DNA from 3 places in the Pantoea sp. AS142 genome. Region 1 is predicted to be linked to each of the others. Evidence: predicted binding sites of a transcription regulator. Region 1 holds the regulator's gene; each other region holds the start of a gene.
The links. The regulator Fur, encoded in region 1, represses iron uptake genes when iron is present. The targets are predictions, from matches to a motif close to ATAATAATGAGAACNACTATCAA.

Region 1 (4,968 bases):
AAACTTTCTCGGTCAGTTCCGCAGGGAACTGCATCGAGAGCATGATATGTTCGACCATGCTGCATTTACGACCAGTATTGGTGTTGGTGATCACCCAGTACGGCGTGCCGGGCACATGCTTCGGCTTAGTATGGGTGCCATTCTGCAACAGCGTATGCTCATCACCTGCAAAATAGACGCGGGTGCGGCCCTGCAGAGATGCAGTAGCCTCAGCAAAGGCTGCGGTATCAAGACGATAGAGCGTTGACAAGACAAGCATAAAGCGATTCACCGCCCGCTTCTGCTCCGCATATTCATCGGAAAGCAGCAGCTCACGCACCGCGCGTACACGATCCTGCGGGCGCGAACCCACAGACGCTGACTGGGCCTCTTTCGCTGCATCTTTTGATGATGACTGTGCAGGCGAAGCGGGTGCAGTCTGACCGGCCGTAAACTTCAGCATACGACGCAGAATATCAGATGCACTTTCACCAATGTGTTGCGTGTGGCTGGCAATATAACGGTAGAGCTCTTCATCAACTTCGATCGTTTTCATCTTATTCCGTACGGTTCTTTCTCATGGCAGAACCACATGTTCCCTAAAAAGCTCTGAGTATAGTCAGTCAATTCAAAGGGTGTGCGGGTTCTAACATCAGGATTATAAAGTTAAATTCAGGCGGGTTGTTAGCAATCAAACGGTTTACGGGCAAAAGTCAGAATATGTCCTAATGCCGCCGGAACCGGCGCGCCTGAAAAGGTGAAACCATGATAACCTAAGCTCAGGTCTCAAACTTAAGAACTTTGCTATGATTTTGAACGCCCGTCTGCAAACTGAACAATCCCCTGCTGATTCTCTGCCCATCCTGCTCATCCACGGTCTGTTTGGCAGTCTCGATAACCTTGGCGTGCTGGCGCGCGGGCTGAAAGATGCCGGCCCCCTAATGCAGGTCGATGTCCGCAACCACGGACTCTCACCACAATCTGACGCGATGAACTACGCTGTAATGGCGCAGGATATGGTCGATACGCTGGATGCACATGGCATTGATCGCGTCGCAGTGATTGGTCACTCGATGGGCGGTAAAATCGCCATGACCATGAGCGCGCTGGTGCCGGAACGCATTGAGCGACTGGTGATGATTGATATCGCCCCGGTGGATTACCAGACCCGCCGCCATGACCAGATATTTTCTGGCATTCGTGCCGTAACCGATGCGGGTGTCTCATCTCGCAGCGAGGCGGCCCGCATTATGCGCACGGTGATCGAAGAAGAAGGGGTAATCCAGTTCCTGCTGAAATCATTTCAGGAGGGTGAGTGGCGCTTCAACGTACCGGTGCTGTGGGACAACTACACCACGATTTCTGGCTGGCAGCCGGTTCCTGCGTGGGATCATCCGGCACTGTTTATTCGCGGCGGCGATTCCAGTTACCTGGATAACCGTTATCGTGATGCCTTGCTGCAGCAATTTCCGGCCGCTCAGGCGCATGTGATTGGTGGCGCAGGACATTGGGTTCATGCAGAGAAACCCGATGCCGTTTTGCGCACTGTCCGACGCTTCTTTGCGCTTTAAAAGCAAATAGATGGCGGCAAAAGTTTAGGATTGGCGTCCGGAGTAAGCGTGAAGTATGATGGCGCGCTAAAATTTTGCCGCGGGTCAGTTTTGCTGCGGCAATGGCCAATAATTTATAATCTGCGCGGTGAGTGTCTGGCGCCCGCCCCCATTCAGTTTTACTAAGCCATGGCAAAAGAACAGACTGACCGCACGACGCTCGATCTCTTTGCTGATGAGCGCCGTCCTGGTCGACCCAAAACCAGTCCGCTTTCGCGTGATGAACAACTGCGCATTAACAAGCGCAATCAACTGAAACGTGACAAAGGACGCGGACTTCGTCGTGTCGAACTGAAAATGAACAGTGAAGCCGTCGATGCACTCAATACGCTGGCAGAACAGCGCAATCTTAGCCGTAGCGAACTGATTGAACAGATACTACTGGCGCAGCTCAAACTGGATTAATGCGGGCAAATCGCACGCAGGAGCAAATGTCGAGGCTTTAACCGTTCCGCGGGTTTGTCTCGTCTGCTATTATTCGCTGAATTGTGCTGCGGCACACATCATATCATCAGGATTTAAGAGGTTATTTTACTCATGGCACTCGTAGGCATCTTCTTTGGCAGCGATACCGGCAACACCGAAAACATTGCAAAAATGATCCAGAAACAGCTGGGTAAAGACGTTGCAGAAGTGCATGACATCGCGAAAAGTACAAAAGAAGATCTGGAAGCGTTTGATATCCTGCTGTTGGGTATTCCGACCTGGTACTACGGTGAAGCGCAGTGCGACTGGGATGACTTTTTCCCGACGCTGGAAGAGATCGATTTTAACGGCAAACTGGTTGCGCTGTTTGGCTGCGGCGACCAGGAAGATTACGCAGAGTACTTCTGTGATGCGATGGGCACTATCCGCGACATCATCGAGCCGCACGGCGCCGTGATTGTGGGACACTGGCCGACTGAAGGCTACCATTTTGAGGCCTCAAAAGGTCTGGCCGATGATACCCACTTCCTGGGTCTGGCCATTGACGAAGATCGCCAGCCTGAACTGACCAGCCAGCGAGTAGAACTGTGGGTTAAGCAAATTTTTGATGAACTGCAGCTGAAAGAGATCATCGAAGCCTGATCCTACCCGACCCAATGTGAGCGCCAGCTCACATTGAGGCAATGGAAATTCCTATAGAAATAATAGCCACATTTTTTTAACTTTCTCCGTTTAATCTGTAGAATACCCGCATCGATCTTCCGCTTATTTCTCAGGCGGCAAGACTAAGCGATGGACTAACAGACATCTGCCAGAATCTTCCCCGGCCCGGTGACCCATCCCTATAGCCCATGATGATTCAGGCACGCCCTCTGGTTTTCATTTCATCGCTTCGGTTCTATAATGAGACGCAAATGAGAATGAGCATAGATCGACATTCAAGGCGACAAGCCACAAAAGTGAATATTAGTAACAGGACAAAATCCGCATGACTGACAACAACACCGCATTAAAGAAGGCTGGCCTGAAAGTAACGCTGCCCAGATTGAAAATTCTGGAAGTGCTTCAGGAACCTGAGTGCCATCACGTCAGTGCGGAAGATTTGTATAAACGCCTGATCGACATCGGCGAAGAGATTGGCCTGGCTACCGTTTACCGTGTTCTGAACCAGTTTGATGACGCCGGTATTGTGACCCGCCACAACTTTGAAGGCGGCAAATCTGTCTTCGAACTGACGCAGCAGCATCATCACGATCATCTGATCTGCCTGGATTGCGGCAAGGTTATTGAGTTCAGCGATGAGTCGATCGAAACCCGTCAGCGTGAAATCGCGACACGCCATGGCATCAAGCTAACCAACCACAGCCTCTATCTGTATGGGCACTGTACGTTGGGCGATTGTCGTGAAGACGAAACCCTGCACGACCAGTAAAACGGGTGTGTCATGAAAATAAACCGGTGAATTCACCGGTTTTTTTCGTTGCTTTTCTGCTGTCAGTCAGGCGACCAGCGTTTCCTGCAAATAACGCCAGCGCGGAATTGAGCTACTGCAATCCAGAATCGCCAGCGAAATTCGGCTCTGGTTATTACCATTCATTATCTGCATTTCACGATACTGTACGGTGATCTCTTTTTCATGATGAGAGAGGATCACATGTTCACAGGTCGCGATTCGCATGCCTTCCCGCTGTCCCTGCAACTGTCGGAAAAGATCTTCGACATCGTTCAAATTGTACTCTTTGCCCTTTGGCGTCACCATGCGGAATTCAGGATGAAAATAGGACATCAGCAGCTCAAAACTGTCGTCTGATCCGACTGGCTGATTAAAAATACGTTCAATGAGCTGATGTAAAACGACGACACTGTGTTTGGCTTCCTGAGCGAGGACGGTCATTTTTTTTCCTTCTGCAACCCGCTTTGCAACCTCTGAGAGCGCATAGCCTACCTGAATGGTGACAATTCACATCCTGAAATTGATTAATTTTTTTAAACTCAGATTACTCCCACAATGCCATATTGGACCGGTTGTGCCTAATGCAGAATAAATGTCGGCAATGGTGAAAATCGGAGCAACAAAAAAGGGCGATAAATCGCCCTTTTGTCATTTTATGAGGCCAGCCTCAAAAAATTATTCGCCAGCTTTAGTCCAGGTATCACGAAGACCGACGGTGCGATTAAACACCAGCTGCGACGGCGTAGAGTAAACGCTGTCAGCACAGAAATAACCTTCACGTTCAAACTGGAACGGTGTGGTCGGTTCTGCCTCGCGGAGGCTGGGTTCAACAACACCATTTTTGATTGTCAGTGACGCGGGATTGATTACCGCCAGGAAGTCCTCTGCAGCGGCCGGGTTTGGCACACTGAACAGACGGTCGTACAGACGGAACTCAGCAGGCTGCGCGTGATCCGCAGAAACCCAGTGAATCACCCCTTTCACCTTGCGACCATCGGCAGGATCTTTGCTCAGCGTATCTACATCGCTGGTGCAGTAGATGCAGGTAATATTACCCGCTTCATCTTTGGCGACCCGCTCAGCCCGAATCACATAGGCGTTGCGCAGGCGTACTTCTTTGCCCAGCACCAGACGCTTATATTGCTTGTTCGCTTCTTCACGGAAATCTGCACGATCGATCCAGATCTCGCGGCTGAACGGCACTTCACGCGTGCCCATCTCCGCTTTGGCCGGATGATTGGGCATGGTGATGATTTCGCTATGTCCTGCTGGCAGGTTTTCGATCACCACTTTAAGGGGATCCATAACTGCCATGGCGCGTGGTGCATTCTCGTTAAGATCATCGCGGATGCAGGACTCCAGCGAGGCCATTTCCACGATGTTATCCTGCTTAGTGACGCCAATACGACGGCAGAACTCACGGATAGAAGCGGCGGTGTAACCACGACGACGCAAACCTGAGACGGTCAACATACGCGGATCGTCCCAGCCTTCGACGTG
Region 2 (4,968 bases), on a different contig from region 1:
CCTCGTCATCCGGGGAGATCGGGCGTCCCTGCGTGATGAGAATGGTCTGCTCATCGTCATCCAGCCGGGTGTAATTCACCAGACCTTCCGCCATACCAAATACCTGCTGCAGGGTGCAGCCGATCTCGTTCTGGATGCGCGCGGCCAGCGTTTCGCCCAGTTTTGCGCCACCGACCTGAATGCGTTGCAGCGAGGCGAGCGCAGCATTACTGTGCCATTCCTGAATCGCCTGCAGCCAGAGACTGACGGCGGGCGGAACCAGGCCGGTATCGGTAACCTGATGTTTTTCAATCAGTGGAAAGCAGAGGGTTGCGCTGGGATCGGCGGCTAAGATCACCTGTCCGCCCGCGTAAAAAACGCCCAGCGCGCCCGGCGAACTCATCGGAAAGTTATGCGCGGCGGGCAGGGCGATCAGGTAGCGGGTGTCGGCGGTAACACCGCAGATAACGTCACTCTCACGGATGCTGTAGTAGTAATCGTTATGGGTGCGCGGGATCAGTTTCGGTGTGCCGGTACTGCCACCCGACAGCTGGAAAAAGGCGACTTCATCGCCTGCGGTCGGGGTGGCCATGAAGTCACCAGCAGGTTCGGCCAGCAGGGTGTCGAGGCTGTTTTCCGTCTGAGCGTCATGACGCAGGATCACCTGTTGTAGTGAACGCTGTTCGCGGCGAAGTTGCTCAATAAACGCATCATCGGCGAACAGTGAGTGACTGCGGTCGGCAATTAGCAGCCGCGGTGAGATCTGACTGGCATAGGCGGTCAGTTCGGTGCGCTGATGGCTGAACAGGGCGTTAACCGGGGCGACGCCGATTTTGAACAGGGCAAACAGCGTCAGGTAAAATTCCGCCACGTTGCCAAGTTGCACCAGCGCCGTATCGCCTGACTTCAGGCCGCGACGCTGCAATGCCGCGGCAAGGTTGTCACTCAGCGCCGCCAGCTGGCGATAGGTAAATTGTCGGTCGCCATCAATCACCGCCACGCTGTCGCTGTCGCGATGACGCTCCAGGATGTCGGTCATCGGCAGATCGAGCCAGTACCCTTTTTCACGGTAACGTGCGGCCAGATCGTCCGGCCAGCGGCTGTAGGAAATTGTCATCCAGGTTCCTTTATTGCAGTCCAAAAGCGCGCAGCATGGTGTCAAGTTTGACGCCGGTTTCACGCCATTCTGATTCAGGTTGTGAGTCCGCCACAATGCCTGCGCCCGCAAACAGCCGCACCCGCGGGCCATTCACTGTACCGCAGCGAATGGTAACGACCCATTCGCCATTGCCCTGATCGTCACACCAGCCAATGATGCCGCCAAACAGCTGACGCTCAAACGGCTCAAGTCGCTGAATCAGCGCCTGAGCACGCTGATGCGGGAAGCCGCTGAGGGCCGGTGTCGGATGCAGCAGACAGGCCAGCGACAGCGCGTTTTCACGATCGTCCAGCACCTCCCCCCGAATCTGCGTGGCGAGATGCCAGAGTGTCGCAGTGGTCAGCAGTGAAGGTGTCTCGGGGACCGACAGCAGGCGGCTGCGCGGCTGCAGCGTGGTACGCATTGCGTCCGTCACCAGCTTATGTTCATGGCGATCTTTCGCCGAGCGCATCAGGCTGTCGCCTGAGGTCTGGTCACGCTGCGGATCGCTATTGCGCGGCGCTGAACCGGCGAGCGGACAGGAGCTGAACTGGCGACCCTGCTTACGGACCATCAGTTCAGGGCTGGCGCCAACCAGCGCGCCGCCATCGGGCAGTGGCAGATGAAAGTGATAACTGCCAGGGTTCTGCGCCACGATGCGCTGCATCAGGGCGGCAGTATCAATCGGCTGTTCAGCCATGATATCCATCAGACGAGACAGCACGACTTTATCCAGATCGCCGCGCTGCGTGGCAGCAACAGCCTGAGCAACCATGTCAATGAAGGTGTCATGATCCGGCACCGCCGTGCGACGACGAACCTGTGGCAAATCAGCCTCAACTGATGAGGCACGGGCTTTCAGATCGTCACGATTAAAGGTCTGCCAGGATTCAGGGATAAACAGCGCTGCAGGCTGCTCCACATCGAAGGGGATCGCGCCCACCAGAATGGGATGAGCAATACCCTGTTTTCTGGCAGAGGCAAAATGGTGCTGTAGTTGTTGCTGAAAATCCCCTGTCAGCTGCTCGCCTTGTTTCACCGGGGTGGAGAGGGTGGTAAAACAGCCCTGGGTAGTCAGGCTTTGCCAGGGAGAGGTAAACAGGAAACCGCGGCAGAGTGCCGGGAAATCCTGCAGCAAGGGATGTTCAAACGCCAGCGATTCCACCATAATCCCACCTGTAAACGATAAGATAACTAATAATGATTATCATTTGTATTGATGGCCAGTAACCTACGTTGATTAGCTGAAAGTGTCAATAAATACGCGGCGATTCGGCTGCATTTTCCGGTTAAATCAGCACAAAGAGCCTCTAAACTCACCCCAGTGAAGTGGACGAAAAGTTATGACTAAACATGGTGTCACATCGGCGATAGCGCTGTTTTTCCTGAGTATTTGCCTGTTCAGCGTTACCGCTGCTGCCCAGACCGGCTGGCCGCGAACTGTCGCCGGGGCAACAGGCAATATCACGCTGACCCAGGCACCCATGCGCATTGTTTCGACCAGCGTTACCCTGACCGGCTCGCTGCTGGCGATTGATGCGCCGGTCGTCGCCAGTGGCGCAACCGCACCCGGCAGTCGGCTGGCTGATAAGCAGGGATTCTTCCGTCAGTGGGGCGAAGTGGCCAAACAGCGCGGCGTAAAACGTCTCTACATTGGTGAGCCCAGTGCAGAAGCGATTGCTGCTGAAGCGCCAGACCTGATTGTGGTCAGCGCCACCGGGAATGATTCGGCGATCAAACTGGTCGATCAGCTCGCGGCGATTGCGCCGGTGCTGGTGGTGAATTACGACGATAAAAGCTGGCAGCAACTGGTGACGTTGCTGGGTGAGGCGACCGGGCATGAAGCGGAAGCTGCCGCCCGGAAAGCTGAGTTTGAGGCACGAGAAAAGGCTCTGAAAGCGAAGCTGACCCTGCCGCCGCAGCCGGTTTCAGCGATGGTGTGGAACGGGGATGGCCGGGCAGTCAATCTGTGGACGGATGCGTCGGCGCAGGGGAAATTACTGCAGCAACTGGGCTTCACTCTGGCGACGCCGCCGGCCACTCTTCAGTCTGGTCACAGCATGGGACAGCGTAAAGATATCCTGCAACTGTCAGGAGAAAATCTGGCGGCAGGCCTTAATGGTCAATCATATCTGCTGTTTGCCGCTGAAGAGCCCACCGCCGCACAGGTGATGAGCAACCCTTTCCTTGCGCAGACCCCAGCTGTGCGCGCAAAAGCGGTTTATGCGCTGGGGCTGGATAGCTTCCGGCTCGACTACTACAGCGCCAGCAATTTGCTGACGCGGCTGGAGACGCTGTTCGTTAAATCATGATCCTCTTTCCGCCGGTGCAGGCGGTTGATAGCGACGCAGACGCGCCATCAGCAGCCACATGCTGATGCCCAGCACGGTGGCTGCCAGACCAAACAGGCTGGCCGCCTGCTGCGGCAACAGCAGTGAACCCATCGCGCCAATCATCGCTGCACCTATCGCATCGCCGGTGACATTCTGCGCGGTCCAGAGGCTGTTGATCCTGCCAAGCAGCGCATCAGGCGTCAGCGTCTGGATCATCGCGTACTGCACCAGGCTGTTGATGGCACTGAAATAGCCAAAGGCCGCCAGGCAGACCAGACTCGCGCTGAACCACGGCATCAGGCTGAACAGAGCCAGCGCGATAAAGGCAGCGATGGCACTGGCCAGAATCAGGCGGCCCGGCTGCGGCGATTGTGCCAGCCGTCCGCTGGTGAGGGCACCTGTGGCAGCACCCAGCGGAACGGCGGCATACATCAGCCCTAACTCCCTCAGTCCCACCTGCCAGTGTGGCGCCAGCGCCGGATAGAGCACGCGCACCGCACTGGCTAACGTCACCAGCGCACCGACCAGCGCCGCCATGCCAACGATCGGGCTGGCAAACAGGAATTGCACGCCGCTGGCCAGTGCTTTCAGCGGATGTTCACGCGGCTGCGGCGGTGGCGCAAGCCGCGGTAACCGCAGCAGGGTTAAGACCGTCAGCAGCGTGCCAAACGCCGCCAGCCCGTAGTTCCATGCCACACTGCCCTGCGCGATGACCAGTCCGGCAATGGCGGGGGAGAGAATCGCACCAAATCGCACCGTCAGCATGGTAATCGCACCTGCTTTCATCAGATTTTCACGCCCGACCAGCGCCGGAGTCGCCGCCAGCAGCGCGGTGACGCCTATCGCGCCGAAAAAACCATCCCACAGTCCCAGCACAAAGACGGCGATCACCGATGGCGAAGGGAGCAGGGCATTGATGCATAAGGCGACAAAGCCCAGGCCACAAGTGGATCGGGCAAACAGGATCAGACGGCGGCGCTCATAGCGATCCGCCAGCACGCCGCCGGTCAGCAGGCCGATAAACATGCCGGCACCGGCCAGCGTCACCGCCAGACCCACCAGCAGCGGCGACTGCGTCAGTTGCTGAATCTGAACCGGTACCGCCACCGCCAGCATGCCGAGGGCGACGATGGAGATAAAGCGGGCGATAAAAATGGCGCGAAAGGCGGGGTGGGTTCTCAGCAGGCTGAGATCGATAAAGTGGGAGGGTTTGTTCATAACGTCGCTTTTTTGCACCCATTTTCCTCATCATTGAGTCCGGGAGTCATGGTAACATACAAAAAACGGCTAAGAACGATAACAAGTATCATTATCATAATGACTCGTGCTGCGATCTCATTGAATCGGTGAAGGTTTAAACGTTATGCGTCAACTCCGTGCAATAGCAGGTTCAGGGATGCTGCTGTTGTTGCTTCTCGTGCTCAGCCTGATGCTGGGTGCCAAATCTATCCCCTTTCATGATGTCACGCAGGCCTTATTCAGCGACTGTAACCGCGTCGATTGTGTCATCGTGCGCGA
Region 3 (4,968 bases), on a different contig from region 1:
CAGGTTGTCGATACCTACGGTGACACTGGCATATTTATTAACGTCATAGGTGCCGCTCATGCCCACAACCGAATAGGGGCTCACCTGATCGGTGGCGCTACCGGTGACGGCGTTACCTTTATAATCATATTTCTTTGGAACCTGTTTACCGTACCAGGTCAGGGTGGTCTGCAGGGAGAGATCCTGCATCACCTGCCAGTTCAGCGTCGAATTGAGCGTATATTCCGGAATAATCGACAGACGATCGCCAGTCTCTTTATTCTTACTCTGCAGCATGTAAGTGAAATTATTGTTCCACGTTACGCTGTCGGAGAATGGGACATTGACCGTGCCTTCCAGCCCCTCGACGACCGCTTTTGGCACATTTTCCCATTTGTAGATGTCGGTTTTGCCGTTAGAAGCGGTGCCGGTTGGCGATGTACCTGCATCAATTTTGTTACGGTAGTCGTTGCGAAACCAGGTCAGGCCCGCCTGATAGCCGTCGCGCTTCCATTCGACCCCAATCTCTTTATTGATGCTGTTTTCCGCCTTCAGGTCGTCATTACCCATCAGATAACAGGCACCGGCACTGGCGGCACAACCCTGACCGTTGCTGTAAAGCAGATAGTTCGGGTTGGTCTGATAGAGGCTCGGCGCTTTGTAGGCACGCGCAATCCCCATTTTCAAAGTGAACTCATCGCCCAATCCCTGTGACAGATTGAGCGACGGGCTCCAGTTATCGCCGACAATCGAATGGTGATCGAAACGCAGGCCCGGCGTCAGCATGGTGCTGTCGGTCAGTTCAATATTGTCTTCGGCAAATAGCGAGAAGATCTCTGCCTGCGAATAGGGTGTGCGGCCGGTCGTAGCAATACCCGGAATCGAACCGTAGCTGGCAGCCTGAGTGGTCGAAGAAGGATCCTTCATACGCTGCTGATTCCATTCCGTCCCGAAGGTGGCGGTCTGATTCACCAACCATTCAAACGGCACGCTGATCTCACTGTGCAACAACACATCATCAAGCTGGATGGTATTAAAGTTGCTGTTGGCGAAGATGCCTTCGGTGCCGCCCGCCAGTCCCTCATTCAGACGTGAATTGCGGGTGTTCTCATATTGCGCGTAAGTATTGGTGCTGATGCCATTATCCCAGGCACCGGTCCACTTAACTGAAAAGTTCTGGCGATAAAGCCGGTTAGTCTCATCACCATATTTGCTTTTCACCAGGGCGTTGGTATTGGTGTTCTGCGTGTCCCCGGCATAAAGGTTGCCCTGACGACTGTAACCGGCCCCGACTTCCAGCGCCTGCATCGGCGCAAATGCCCAACGCAGCAGGCCATGAATATCTTTGTTGATCGAGCCTTCCCGACCCGCCGGGTACGATCCGGCATAACTGCCGGTGCGGTCTGCGGCGTGCCCTTCATTAATGTCGTAAGCATCAGCCTGGGTTTTTGCCAGACCGCCATAGAGCCGGAAACTGACATCATCGCCCAGTGGCCCTTCAAGGCTGAAGTTGGTGCGTCGGGTCGCACCCTCCTCCTTGTGCTGCGGCACGTTGTAATAGGCGCTCCATGAGCCGTGCCACTGATTATCCATCTCTTTTTTGGTGATGATGTTCACCACGCCGCCCGCTGCACCGTTACCGTAACGGGCCGCTGCCGGACCACGGATCACTTCAATGCGATCAATGATCTCTGGCGGCACCCAATTAGTATCGCCGCGCGTGTCGCGCTCGCCACGCCAGCCAAGCCGCACGGCGTTGCGGCTGGTCACCGGCAGACCATCGATCAGGATCAGAGTATTTTCTGGCCCCATACCGCGGATATCAATCTGACGATTGTTTCCGCGCTGGCCGCTGGTGGAGTTACCGGTCAGATTGACGCCAGGCATGGTGCGAATAATTTCGGCGACATCGCGTGCGGGTGGATGTTTTTTAATTTCGTCGGCGGTGATAGTCGACACACCAGGTGCCTGCAACGTCTGCTCGGCGGCGGTCACCATCATGGTGTCGTCGTGGAGGGTGTCTGAGTTGCTGCTGTTGATAGCCGGGTCGCGGGTGGCTTCGGCAGCCACTGCACCGGCAGAAATGAGAGAGGCGGTGAAACCCAGTTCAATCATAAAGGCGAACGAAAGCCGGGATAACTTTTTCATTTTTCTATTCCTGGATTGCCAGCGAGGATGCCACTGCCGGCGTGCCGATAAAAAGGTCATGACCTTGCCTGCAACATTTTTCCCTTCTCGCCGGGCCTGTTTCAGAACCGCTTTGCGCCAGTCTGAAAGCAGGTGCGGCAGAGAAGGTATGAGCGCTCCCTGTCGAGCGGAAACACCCTATTGCAAATGCAAATAATTATCAATACTATTATCTATAACATGCATGACCCTAATCAAGGGTGAGCGAAAGATGGCGCGTATGACGTGGTTAAATGAAGAAACCGGCAGTGAACGCTGGTGGCAACAGCAGCAGCAACGGGGCATTCCTCTGGTTGAAGCTGGCGAAAAGGGAACCTGTCAGGTCACCTTTTTCTGGCGCGATCCCCAGGGTAACACGCAGCACTCCAATACCCGGCGCGTCTGGATCAATATTACCGGCGTAACCGATCATCATCATTCAGCGGTTCCCTCCTCATTAACACCTGTTCCCGATACTGATGTCTGGTGGTGGCAAACCACTCTGCCCGCTGGCTGGCGCGGCAGCTACTGCCTGATTCCTGATAGTCAGGAAGAGACTTTTACCGGGCAGGCCGATATGCAGGCAGTGCGTCAGTGGTGGAGTCAGAAATTCCCGCAGGCGCAAAGCGACCCGCTGAATCCTCTGCGTAGCTGGGCGGGCGGGCGTGGAATGAGGGTCTCGCCACTGCACCTGCCACACGCACCTGATCAGCAGGCATGGCGTGCGGTTGATGAGGGCCATGCCGCCGATAGTCCTCTGCAACACTATTTGTGGCGCAGCGAACGGCTGGGAAACCAGCGTCAGGTCTGGATCTGTGTCACTGGCGAGGCCAGTGCAGGCGATCGTCCGCTGGCACTGCTGCTGGATGGTCAGTTCTGGGCGCACAGCATGCCGGTTGCCGGCCCGCTCCAGCAACTCACGGAGGCTGGCGAACTGCCCCCTGCGGTCTATGTCATGCCCGACATCATCGACCGTGAACACCGCACGCGTGAGCTGACCTGTAACCCTCACTTCTGGCTGGCAATTCAGCACGAGCTGTTGCCGCAGGTTCAGCGCTGGGCGCCGTTTCGTGCCGACCGCACGCTGGTAGTGGGACAGAGTTTTGGTGGTCTTTCTGCCGCTTACGCCACCCTGACCTGGCCGGAAACCTTTGCTGGTGCGATAAGCCTTTCCGGGTCGTTCTGGTGGCCCGCGCGCGGCGACCCCAATGGCTGGCTGCCACAACAGTTACAGCAGGGTTTGTTGCAGGCCCCACCGCGCCGCTTCTATCTGGAAGCGGGACGGCGTGAACGGCTGATTCTGGCAGCAAACCAGCAGTTTCAGCGCGATCTGACTGTGGCAGGACATCAGGTCAGCTACCACCCGATTGAAGGCGGTCACGATGCGCTGTGCTGGCGCGGCGGATTGCTGGCAGGCCTTAAAACCATGTGGCAACAGCCATAACCCACTGATATCCCCCCGCCTGCGTGCCATTAAAAGATATCGGATGTGCAGGATAGCGGCGTCAGCGCGCCCGGCGCCTGCGGACAGGAGACCGACATGCAACAACTTAATCCTTTCGACGATCCGCAGCAGGATTGTCAGGTGCTGAAAAACGATCAGCAGCAATACAGCTTATGGCCCGCTTTTGGTGCCATTCCGCCAGGATGGCAACCGGTGTTTGGCCCTGAGCTGCAGGCCCGTTGCCTGAGCTGGTTAAATGAAAACTGGCACGATATCCGTCCGGTTATGACGCAGGACAGAGACGACAATGTCTGAGATCACCCTTAACCCGCTGACAGAACAAAAAATGCTGCCGCTGGTCGCTGCCCAGCCTGGAATCTGGATCGCTGACCAGCTATCGCCCCATTCCAATGCTTACGCCGTGGCACATTTCGTCGAACTGCGTGGTGCGCTGAACAGTGCGCTGCTGTCCCGGGCTATCGTTGCTGGCATGCAGGAAGCGGACACGCTGAATATGGCCTTTGGGGAGCAGGAGGGCGAACCGCTACAGTGGCCTGCACCCCAGATTTTCCGCGATCCTGAGGTGATCGATCTGCGCGACGCCGCCGATCCGCAGGCCGCAGCACGTGCGCTGATGCAGCAGGATATGTCCGGCGATCTGCGGGTGCTAAGCGGTGCGCCACTTTACCATCACAGCCTGCTTCGGCTGGGCGAGCATCACTGGTACTGGTATCAGCGCTACCATCATCTGGTGGTCGATGGTTTCAGCTTCACCGCCCTGACCCGCCGTATCGCCAATCTCTACAGTGCCTGGCAGCGCGGCGACACGCCGGAGCCGGCCCCGTTTGTGCCGTTCAGCGACGTCGTTGATGAATATCAGCGCTACCAGCAATCTTCGGGCTGGCAGCGCGATCGCCAGTTCTGGCTGGAGAAAGGCGCACAGTTACCTGCGCCCGCCTCGTTGTCCGCTCTGCCACTGGCCGGTCAGAGCGCCAGTAGCGACCTGCTGCGCCACACGTTTGCCGTGGATCGCGACACTTTTCAGGCGTTGCTGGCGCACACACGGCAGCACAACCTCAGCACAGCGGATACCGCCTTTGCGCTGGTGGCGTTATGGCTGGCGCGCCTAACTGGTCAACATGCCTTCGCCGCCGGTTTCATCTTTATGCGCCGCATCGGCTCGGCGGCGCTCTGCGCAACCGGGCCGGTGATTAACGTGCTGCCAATAGCGGTCCGTTACGATCCGGCACAGCCGCTGGATGCGCTGGCCGCGCGACTGGCGGATGAAGTCAAAAAAATGCGTCGTCATCAGCGTTACGATGCCGAGCAGGTACAGCGCGACCTGGGTCGCTCCGGCGACAGCGATCCGCTCTACGGGC

Region 2: the regulator Fur is predicted to act here: its motif matches at 2,312-2,334, upstream of WFO64_RS10030 (isochorismate synthase).
Region 3: the regulator Fur is predicted to act here: its motif matches at 2,314-2,336, upstream of fes (enterochelin esterase).

What each region holds. Positions count from the first base shown of each region.
Region 1 covers NZ_JBBCMO010000001.1:277,205-282,172, reverse strand. The annotation lists gene seqA (replication initiation negative regulator SeqA) at 1-535, opposite strand, end outside; gene ybfF (esterase) at 786-1,550, shown strand; gene ybfE (LexA regulated protein) at 1,719-1,994, shown strand; gene fldA (flavodoxin FldA) at 2,127-2,657, shown strand; gene fur (ferric iron uptake transcriptional regulator) at 3,004-3,447, shown strand; gene WFO64_RS01430 (hypothetical protein) at 3,514-3,909, opposite strand; gene glnS (glutamine--tRNA ligase) at 4,144-4,968, opposite strand, start outside.
Region 2 covers NZ_JBBCMO010000004.1:127,139-132,106, reverse strand. The annotation lists gene WFO64_RS10035 ((2,3-dihydroxybenzoyl)adenylate synthase) at 1-1,096, opposite strand, end outside; gene WFO64_RS10030 (isochorismate synthase) at 1,107-2,285, opposite strand; gene fepB (Fe2+-enterobactin ABC transporter substrate-binding protein) at 2,461-3,429, shown strand; gene entS (enterobactin transporter EntS) at 3,424-4,668, opposite strand; gene fepD (Fe(3+)-siderophore ABC transporter permease) at 4,814-4,968, shown strand, end outside.
Region 3 covers NZ_JBBCMO010000004.1:116,670-121,637, forward strand. The annotation lists gene WFO64_RS09985 (TonB-dependent siderophore receptor) at 1-2,127, opposite strand, end outside; gene fes (enterochelin esterase) at 2,378-3,589, shown strand; gene WFO64_RS09995 (MbtH family protein) at 3,686-3,904, shown strand; gene WFO64_RS10000 (enterobactin synthase subunit F) at 3,897-4,968, shown strand, end outside.